Regions from separate parts of the Janthinobacterium sp. CG_23.4 genome, predicted to be linked through region 2. Evidence: riboswitches for the same ligand, from Rfam matches in the RefSeq annotation. Region 2 holds a riboswitch; the other holds the start of a gene.

Region 1 (5,284 bases), 2.6 Mb from region 2:
ATCGACATCGGCTGCCATGTGCGCACCAGCCACGGCGTGAAAAAGGTGATTATCGAGGTACAAGACCACGGCACGGGCGTACCGGCCGAGAAGATCGAGCAACTGATGAAACCGTTCACCCGCCTCGACACGGCGCGCGGGCAAGCCAACGGCGCCGGTCTGGGCCTGGCCATCGTCGAGCGCGTGCTGCAGCGCCATGGCGCCGAATTGCAGGTACGCAACCGCGAAGGCGGTGGCCTGGCGTTTCAGATCAGCTTGCCAGCGGCGTAAAAAATAATCGGGCCTGCTCACTCCGGTGTTTGCGCCAGCGGTGCAGGCGACGTAGGTCGGATTAGCGGGAACCGCGTAATCCGACAAGAACAGCCAACAATGTTGTCGGATTACGGCCTCATCCGGCCTACGCTGCCGACGCCGCTTCCTGCACCAGCACTTTATTCATCAGCAATTCCGTTGCCCCGTAACCGTACAGGGAATCGCTTTCCATGCCCGGCGTATCGAAGGGAATCGATTCTTCACGGTCCAGCTTGGCAGGGTCGGCGTCGGCATAACTGGCGCGCCAGGCGCGCTGCAATGAGGCATTACGGCGGATAAAGGCTGGCATGGGCCAGGCCTCGCGCTCCCAGTGGCGGCTGTCGCCCAGCAGGGGCCAGCGCGCGTTAAGGATGGCCATATCACCCGTGCGCAAGCGGCGCACGGCATGTTCCGGGCGCAAATCTTCCAATTCTTCCAGTACAGGCAAGCGGTCGCGCTTCGGCCCGAACATATACGCCAGCATGATGCGCCCGGCAGGCGCCCGGCGCGCTACCACGCCGGCGGCATAGCCGCCGCCAGGCAAGGGTACGGCAAACCAGCTGCCTTCTCGGTATGGCAATGATCTCATCGTTGCAAACTCTTCCAAAATCGTGTTCGGCACACAGTCTACGCGAAGCACCGGGCATGTGGCGCATGGTACGCCACAGCGACAACGCAATCGTTACCCTATGTTCTCGTCATAGTGATACTGAGCAACGATCGGCCCCGCCTTGAACAGCGCCTCCTTCATGGCCGCGTCCAGGCGCGCATCGCGGCGACGCATCCACTCGAGCAGCATGGCCGCTTCCTTGCGACTGGTGTCGCCCGCATGCGCGAGCACGCGACGCAGTTCCGGGTCCGTGCACGCCTCGAAGCGCTGGCTGTTCAAGTCCAGTGCCTGTAGCGCGGCGATGGTGGCGCCGATGGCGCGGTGCATATCGAGTGCCGTGGCAGGCAAGCCCGATTCTTCCAGTGGGACGGTGGTCATGCGCATTCCTTTTCGCGTGGTGGTAACATCGGCTGCATTCTCCGCCTCGTGGGCGAAAAGCTCAAGCGTCCACGACGCGTTTCCAGCCGCGCACCACGATTTCCTGCTGACCATCGACGACGGCAAGGTGCGCTAACTGCGTTTGTAGATTCGCGCCACACTGTTGTAAAACGCTCAGCCAGATGGGACAGCAGGCCGTGCTTCATGCTAAGCTGTCACCTCGCTAGGGGTCCTGGAGCAGTCATCCGGGTGAGAGATACCCTTCGTACCTGATCTGGATAATGCCAGCGAAGGAAAGCGCAAAGTACCTCCCTCCTTTGATAGCTCCTGCGTTGGCGCCAGCCGAACAAGCAGCCTGCCGTACTCTCCCGAGAGTCGGCTTGAACCACGAGCAATCTATGTCCACACCGAATTTATCCGTTTCTGTACTGACCCTGGCCATCGTGCAGGCGTTTGCCGCGCCAGCGCTGGCAGCGCCTGACACCGCCGACTCACAGGCCGATACGCCAAGCATGGCCGAAGTCATCGTCACGGCCAGCAAGGCGCCAGCCGCCAAGCGCGCTTCCGTGGGCGGCTTTTCCGACGCACCGCTGCTACAAACGCCGGCGTCCGTCACCGTCATTGCGCAAAAAGACATGCAGGACTTGCAGATACGTAATCTGAGCGACGCCGTCAAGCTCGACGCCAGCATCAACGACGCCTACAACGCCGTCGGCTATGCGGAACAGTTCACCATCCGCGGCTTCAAGCTCGATAACAATTCCAGCTACCGCAAGGATGGCATGGCCATTCCTGGCGACACGCAAATTGCGCTGGAAAACAAGGAGCGCATCGAAGTGCTGAAAGGCCTGGCTGGCTTGCAGGCGGGCGTGGCCGCGCCCGGCGGCGTGATCGACTTCATCGTCAAGCGCCCCACCGCTTCGCCACTGCGCACGGTCACCGTGGAAACGCGCGAGCGCGGCACCCTGTACGGCGCCGTTGACCTAGGCGGTCGCCTGGAAGACACGCGCTTCGGCTACCGTGTCAACGTGGCGGCCGAGCGCCTGCGCTCCTACATCAAGGGCGCCGATGGCAACCGTAAATTCATTTCTGGCGCCTTCGACTGGCAGATATCGCCACAGGCGCTGCTGCAGCTCGATGCCGACTACCAGGACAAGGCGCAGGCAACAGCGCCCGGCTTCCAGCTGCTGAACAATAAAACCTTGCCAACGGGCGTCAGCGCCAATGCCATGCTCAACTTGCAGCCATGGACGCGCCCCGTGGAAACCGTCACCACCAACATCGGCCTGCGCTTCCAGTACGCGTTCAATGACGACTGGAATGCCACCCTGTCGGCCAACCAGCACGCGTTCAAGCGCGATGACTACACCGCCTTCCCGTATGGCTGCAGCGGACAGGACCTGTACCCTGGCTTCTGCGGCAATGGCGACTACGACGTGTATGACTACCGCAGCCTGGGCGAAACGAAAAAGCCGCTGAGCGCGCAAGCCATGATCGAGGGCAAGTTCGCCACCGGTAGTCTGCGTCATGCATTCACGGCCGGCGTCTCGACCTTCCGCCGCAAGGACCGCGCCGGCCTGTACGTGTACGACTGGGTGGGCGTGAGCAACATCTATCAGCCGCAAATCGTCGGCACCTCGCCGGGCGTCACGGGTCCCGTGCGCCTGGTGCGCAAGGATACGGAAAACTCCGTCTTCGTGCAGGACATCATCAGTCTGACGCCGAACTGGAAACTGCATGGCGGCTTGCGCCATGTCGATGTCGATGGCTACCAGTATGTGCTCAAGGCCGACACAGAAATTCGCGCCAAGCACGACTTCCTGCTGCCCAATGTATCGCTGGTCTATACGCCGCTCGACAATGTCTCCGTGTATGCGGCCTATTCGCAGGGCATGGAACATGGCGGCACGGCGGACCGCAAGGCAATGAATGCCAACGAAGAGCTGACGCCGAGCCGCTCGAAGCAGATTGAATTGGGCGTGAAGATGGATGTGACGCCCGACTTCATGCTGGCGGCCAGCCTGTTCCAGATCCGCAAGGGCCTGGAATTCCAAAACGCTGCACGCTATTTCGTGCGTGAAGGCCAGGCGCAGCACCGGGGCCTGGAATTATCTGCGCAAGGCAAGGCTGGCCGCGACCTGAACCTCGGCGTCTCGCTCACGGCCCTGAACAGCCAGCAGTCAGGCACGGGCAATGCGGATCTCGACGGCAAGCGCGTGCCCAATGTGCCCGCCTTGAAGGCGGCCGTGCATGCGGATTACGCCGTGCAACAGGTGGCGGGCTTGAGCGTCAATGGCAGCTGGGAATATGCGGGCAAGAAAGCGTTTGAATACAACAACACGACTTTCGTGCCCTCGTACCATGTGTTCAACCTGGGCGCCGCCTACGCCACGCGCATCGCCGGCACACGCGCCGTGCTGCGCGCCGCCGTCAACAACGTGGCCGACAAGTTCTACTGGCGCGACGTGACGCCGGAATCGGATGGCTATCTGTATCCAGGCGCCAGCCGCACGTTCAAGGTCTCGGCACAGTTCGACTTTTAAACACCTAAGCAAAGTTTGTTAGGTGTTGTAAGGAAAAGAAATGGCAGGCGCTGCAGCAAGCGCCTGCCGCAGCAGGGGCGCCGCCTGGTCCAGGCGCGCCTCCAGGTTGTCGTGCAAGACGTGGTAGACGATGCCACGCGCGTCGAGCGCATCGAGCAGGTAGCGGTAAATCAATTGACGCACGGCTTCCGACTCGCGCTGCAAGCCATCGGCCACCCACGGGCTATCGGGCGCCGTCACCAGGGTCACGTCGTACTGCGTGGCATCGGCCAGCGCCGCCAGTTGCGCGTCCGCACCATCAAAATAATGGCGGCTGTAGACCAGCGTCATCAAGGGCGTCGTGTCGCAAAACAGGAAGTCACGCGCCTGCGGGGCGGCTGCCGCTTCGCGTTCGATTTGCGTTCGAGCAATACCAAACTGATCGGCCGCGAGGGGCACCCTGCCCTGCATTTCGACAAATTCGCGCAAGTATTCCGGCACCCAGACGGTGCCGTAGCGCGCAGCCAGGGCTGCCGCCAGGGTAGACTTGCCCGACGATTCCGCTCCCAGGATCGCCACGCGCACGCAAGGCCGCATCACTTGAGGACCATGGCATCGGGCGCGGCCGGTGCCGACTTTTTCCACGCCAGCAAGCCGATGATGGCCATCACCACGAAGAAGGCGTATAGCACGGCTGTCAGGGTCAAGCCCTTGTGCAGGTACAGCCAGACATACAGCACGTCGACGATGATCCAGGCAATCCAGTTTTCGAGCTTTTTGCGCGACAGCAGCAATTGTCCCACCAGGCTACCGGCCGTGAGGAAACCGTCCGCTTGGGGCACGTCCGTATCTGTCGCCGTCAGCAGCCATGCAATGAGCAGGAAACCGATCAGCCAACTTGCCGCGCAGGCCAGCCAGCCGCGGCCATCGAGGCGCGTGACGGGCAAGATCTTGCCGCCGCTGGCCGGATGCAGCCACTGATACCAGCCCCAGAACGAGACGCTGATGAACAGCAGTTGCAAGGCCATGTCGCCATACAGGCGCGAGTCGAAAAAGACGAATCCGTAAGCGGCCGAGGAAATGATGGCGAACAGCCACGCCCAGTGATTCTGGCGGATGTTGAGCGCAACGGTTGTCAGTGCCAGGACAAAGGAAATCAGTTCAAGCGGCGTGGTGGCAAAACCCAGCAGGAGAAGCGTATCGTTCATGGGAATCTTGATGAGGCTGGTGGTGCAGTATGCAATACCGGCCATGAATAAGCAAGATTGCCGGCAGCGTCACGCTGCTGCGTGCATAGCGCTCCAAGTGGGCGCGGGGGCGCGCAAGGCCTGCGGGGGCCTCAGGCCAAGCCTGCGTTGACGGCGCGCGCCAGCGAACGCTGCACAATCAGCTTGTGGAAGGGCCGGATTAGCATAATGTAGGCGCGCCCCACCCGATTATGGCAATGCACGACGCTAGTCACGGTCACACTGCCGAACTGTTC
Region 2 (5,284 bases):
AAGGCTTCGCGCGGCATCGAAGACATTTATGAACTGACTTACATTCGCAAGGATGGCAGCCGTTTCCCCGCCATGGTATCGGTGACGGCCCTGCGCGATGCACAGAGCAAGGTCATCGGTTACTTGCTGATCGGCACCGACAACACGGCGCGCAAGCAGGTCGAGGCGGAGCAGGCGCTGCTGGACCAGCGCTTGCGCGAGCAGCAGTTCTACACGCGCTCGCTGATCGAATCAAATATCGATGCCATCATGATGACGGACCCGCGCGGCATTATCAGCGACGTCAACCAGCAGATGGAAGCACTGACGGGCTGCACGCGCGATGAATTGATCGGTGCGCCATGCAAGAATTACTTTACAGAACCGCAACGCGCTGAGGAAGCCATTGTGCGCGTGTTGCGTGAGGGCAAAGTGACCAATTATGAGTTGACGGCTTTGGCGCGCGACGGCAAGCAGACGGTTGTTTCCTACAACGCCTCGACCTTCCACGACCGCAACCGCAAGCTGCAGGGCGTGTTTGCCGCCGCGCGCGACGTGACGGAACGCAAGCAGTTCGAATTGGCCTTGCAAGACACGAATATCGAAATGGAAAAAGCCCGCCAGGCGGCGGAAAAGGCGAACCTGGCGAAGTCCGAGTTTTTGTCGAGCATGAGCCATGAATTGCGCACGCCCTTGAACGCCGTGCTGGGCTTTGCCCAGTTGATGGCGTCCGAGACGCCGGCGCCGAGCTTGCCGCAGCAGCGCTCGATCGACCAAATCCTCAAGGGTGGCTGGTATCTCTTGCGTTTGATCAATGAAATCCTCGACCTGGCCATGATCGAGTCGGGCAAGGTCACCATGTCGGAAGAGGCGATGTCCTTGCTCGACGTGTTGCAAGATTGCCAGGCGATGATCGCGCCACAGGCAGAAAAACGCGGCATCAGCATGCATTTCCCCCGTTGCGGCAAGGCCTTCTATGTGCATGCCGACCGCACGCGCGTGAAACAGGTGATGATTAACCTGCTGTCGAACGCCATCAAGTACAACCAGAGCGGCGGCAGCGTGAAAGTCGAGTGCCGTCATCAAGGCGAGCGCGTGCGCGCCAGCGTCACGGACAGCGGCGCTGGCCTGAACGCCGAACAGATGAGTCAGTTGTTCCAACCCTTCAATCGCCTGGGCCAGGAAAGCAGCACGGAAGAGGGCACGGGTATCGGCCTGGTCGTCACCAAGCAACTGGTCGAGTTGATGGGGGGCCAGATCGGTGTCGACAGCACGGTGGGCATGGGCACCACCTTCTGGGTGGAATTCCAGGCCTCGCGCGCGCCTGAACTGCATCTGGAAGAGGGCGTAGCCTTGCCCGCGGTACAGGAAGATCCGGAAAGCCAGCGCACCTTGCTGTACGTGGAAGACAATCCCGCCAACCTGGCGCTGGTGGAGCAATTAATTGCCCGCCGCAGCGACTTGAAGCTGCTGACGGCCATCGATGCGCACCTGGGCATCGACCTGGCGCGCACGTATCAGCCGGACGTGATCTTGATGGATATCAACCTGCCCGGCATCAGCGGCTATGGCGCCCTGCGCATCTTGCATGACGATCCGCTGACCAGCCATATCCCCGTGATGGCCCTGTCGGCCAACGCCGTGCCGCGCGATATCGAGAAAGGCCTGGAAGCGGGCTTCTTCCGCTATTTGACCAAGCCCATCAAGGTCGTCGAATTCATGGATGCGCTCGACGTGGCCTTGCACCATGCAGCCGCACACGGCTTGGCCGACGACACGCACGCAGCACGCTAATTTTGCATTTCATTTTAGGAATACCGCCATGCTTCAAGCCACTGAGATCCTGAACGCCAGCATCCTCATCGTCGATGACCAGGAGGCCAACGTCATGCTGCTCGAGCAGGTGTTGCGCAATGCCGGCTATACGCGCATCACGTCCACCATGGACCCGCAAGCGGTGCACGCGCTGCACCAGCAGCACCGCTACGATCTGATTTTGCTCGACTTGCAGATGCCTGAAATGGATGGCTTCGAAGTCATGGACGGCTTGCGCGACATCGAGGCGGGCAGCTATCTGCCGGTGCTGGTGATTACGGCCCAGCCCGGCCATAAGCTGCGCGCGCTACAGGCCGGCGCCAAGGACTTCGTCAGCAAGCCCTTCGACCTGGTGGAGGTGAAGACGCGCATCCACAATATGCTGGAAGTGCGTTTGCTGTACCAGAAGCTGGCCGAATACAACAAGTCGCTGGAACAGTTGGTGGAAGAACGCACGGCCGAGTTGCGCGAGAGCGAAGCGCGCTTCCAGCGCTTTACGGAACTGTCTTCCGACTGGTACTGGGAACAGGATGCGCAGGGTAAGCTGACGCGCTTTTCCGGTCCCGTGGCTGAAATGCTGGGCATCGGCAGCGAGGCAGAGCCGCAGCGCTGGAACGCGGCCGAGCGTGCATTGCTCGACGCCAAGATCGCCGCGCGCGAACCTTTCCTCGACTTCATCTATAGCCGCGCCAACCTGGACGGCAGCACGCAGTATCTGCAGGTCAGTGGCGAGCCGATGTTCGACAATGGCAGCCGTTTCATCGGCTATCGCGGCATCGGTCTCGATGTCACGCAGCGCCTGCGTGCTGTCTGATTGCCGACCGTTGATCTATACTTGTTGTTATTGACATCAACAAGGAAAGTATCATGGTTGACAAATCACTGCCCGAATACTGGTTTCCCGCCAAGACCTACGGCTGGGGCTGGGGTTTGCCCATCACCTGGCAGGGTTGGCTGGTGTTCCTGGCCGCGCTGGCGCTGTTCGCCTGCGGCGCCTTCCTGTTCCCGCCACAAACCATGCTGCTGGGCTACATCGTGTATGAAGTCGCCATCGTCGCCGCGCTGATCGCCGTGTGCCAGTGGAAGGGCGAACCGACCGCCTGGCGCTGGGGCAAGAAGAAATAAGCGCGCCGGTATCTGCTGCATTGCAGCAGATGCCGGCACGACGACAACGCAAGAAATCATCTGGCCACGCGGCGCGAAGCGCGTATAATTGGCCCGCTGCCGCAAGGCGGCAAACGCTAGGGGTCCTGCCTTTCGCTGTGGAAACACAGTGCAAGCGCGGGTGAGAAATACCCTCCGAACCTGATCTGGATAATGCCAGCGAAGGGAAGCTTTAGGATGAACGCACCTCGCTTTTCCGCGTGCGCGCAGCCGAACCTCCTTAGCTGGCTCCAGGCTATAAATAGTCTAGCTGCAAGTCTAGCCAAGGAGCCAAAATGAACGCCAACCCGAAATTCCTCTCCGCCACCGCCACGGTCGACGAAGCGGCCATCGCACCGCTGCCCAATTCGCGCAAGATCTATATTGAAGGCAGCCGCCCCGATATCCGCGTGCCCATGCGCAGAATCAGCCAATCCGATACGGAAGCGTCGTTCGGCGGCGAAAAGAATCCGCCGATCTACGTGTACGACACGTCCGGCCCGTACACGGACCCGGAGGTGCAGATCGATATCCGCTCGGGCCTGGCTACGCCGCGCCTGCCGTGGATCATGGAGCGGGCCGACACGGAAGAATTGCCCGGTCCCACCTCCGACTACGGCATCGCCCGCCTGGCAGACCCGACACTGGCCGAGCTGCGTTTTAACCTGCACCGCAAGCCGCGCCGCGCCATCGCCGGCAAGAATGTGACGCAAATGCATTACGCCCGGCAAGGCATCATCACGCCGGAAATGGAATTCGTGGCCATCCGCGAAAACATGCGCCGCCACGAGTATTTGCGCGAACTGAAAGCCTCCGGTCCCATGGGCGAGCGCCTGGCCGAGCTGATGGGCCGCCAGCATCCGGGCCAGTCCTTCGGCGCCAGCATTCCTGCGCAAATCACGGCCGAATTCGTGCGCGAGGAAATCGCCCGTGGCCGCGCCATCATTCCCGCCAACATCAACCATCCGGAAGTCGAACCGATGATCATCGGCCGCAATTTCCTGGTGAAAATTAACGCCAATATCGGCAATTCGGCCGTCACTTCGTCCATCGGCGAGGAAGTGGAAAAAATGACCTGGGCCATCCGCTGGGGCGGCGATAACGTGATGGACTTGTCTACTGGCAAGCACATCCACGAAACGCGCGAATGGATCGTGCGCAACAGCCCCGTGCCCATCGGTACTGTGCCCCTCTATCAGGCGCTGGAAAAGGTCAATGGCAAGGCCGAAGACCTGACGTGGGAGATTTTCCGCGATACCTTGATCGAGCAGGCGGAGCAGGGCGTTGACTACTTCACCATCCACGCGGGCGTGCTGCTGCGCTATGTGCCGCTGACGGCCAAGCGCTTGACGGGCATCGTCTCGCGCGGCGGTTCCATCATGGCGAAATGGTGTCTGGCACACCATCAGGAATCGTTCCTGTACACGCATTTTGAAGACATTTGCGACATCATGAAGGCGTACGACGTGTCGTTCTCGCTGGGTGACGGCTTGCGCCCCGGCTCGATCTACGACGCCAACGACGAGGCGCAGTTGGGCGAACTGAAAACCCTGGGCGAGCTGACGCAAGTGGCCTGGAAGCACGATGTGCAAGTGATGATCGAAGGCCCGGGCCATGTGCCCATGCAATTGATCAAGGAAAACATGGACTTGCAGCTGGAGCAGTGCGGCGAAGCGCCGTTCTACACGCTGGGACCGCTGACGACCGATATTGCCCCCGGCTACGACCACATCACATCGGGCATAGGCGCGGCCATGATAGGCTGGTATGGCACGGCCATGCTGTGCTATGTGACGCCGAAGGAACACTTGGGCTTACCCAACAAGGCTGATGTGAAGGATGGCATCATCACGTATAAAATTGCGGCGCATGCGGCCGACCTGGCCAAGGGCCATCCGGGCGCACAAATCCGCGACAACGCCCTGTCGAAAGCGCGCTTTGAATTTCGCTGGGATGACCAGTTCAACATCGGCCTGGACCCGGACAAGGCGCGCGAATTCCACGACGAAACTCTGCCCAAGGATTCGGCCAAGGTAGCGCATTTCTGCTCCATGTGCGGCCCGCACTTCTGCTCGATGAAGATCACGCAGGAAGTGCGCGAATATGCGGCCGGCATGGGCATCGCGGAAGACAAGGCGCTCCAGCAAGGCATGGAAATCAAGGCCATCGAATTCATCAAGAACGGCGCCGAGCTGTACCGTAAGGTATGAAGGAGAGCGTGATGCCTGCATGCATACCCATCACGCTCAACGGCGCGCCGCACCAGGTGCCGCCGGGGCACACGCTGGACCAGTTGATCGCCGCATTGTCGCTGGAAAACCAGGCGCTGGCGCTGGCCGTCAACCGC

What was found. A riboswitch is a leader RNA that binds a small molecule or an ion and turns the genes downstream of it on or off. The one in region 2 is predicted to bind thiamine pyrophosphate.
Region 1: another riboswitch for thiamine pyrophosphate. It lies ahead of H4V96_RS14305 (TonB-dependent siderophore receptor); the one in region 2 lies ahead of thiC (phosphomethylpyrimidine synthase ThiC).

Annotation. Positions count from the first base shown of each region.
Region 1 covers NZ_JARXUX010000001.1:3,193,321-3,198,604, forward strand. The annotation lists gene H4V96_RS14285 (sensor histidine kinase) at 1-270, shown strand, start outside; gene H4V96_RS14290 (Imm26 family immunity protein) at 398-880, opposite strand; gene H4V96_RS14295 (hypothetical protein) at 974-1,279, opposite strand; gene H4V96_RS14300 (hypothetical protein) at 1,278-1,415, shown strand; TPP riboswitch at 1,495-1,592, shown strand; gene H4V96_RS14305 (TonB-dependent siderophore receptor) at 1,678-3,822, shown strand; gene H4V96_RS14310 (ATP-binding protein) at 3,841-4,398, opposite strand; gene pnuC (nicotinamide riboside transporter PnuC) at 4,398-5,009, opposite strand; gene H4V96_RS14320 (DUF2867 domain-containing protein) at 5,141-5,284, opposite strand, start outside.
Region 2 covers NZ_JARXUX010000001.1:551,511-556,794, forward strand. The annotation lists gene H4V96_RS02485 (PAS domain S-box protein) at 1-1,773, shown strand, start outside; gene H4V96_RS02490 (response regulator) at 1,802-2,608, shown strand; gene H4V96_RS02495 (hypothetical protein) at 2,662-2,919, shown strand; TPP riboswitch at 3,028-3,143, shown strand; gene thiC (phosphomethylpyrimidine synthase ThiC) at 3,234-5,147, shown strand; gene thiS (sulfur carrier protein ThiS) at 5,159-5,284, shown strand, end outside.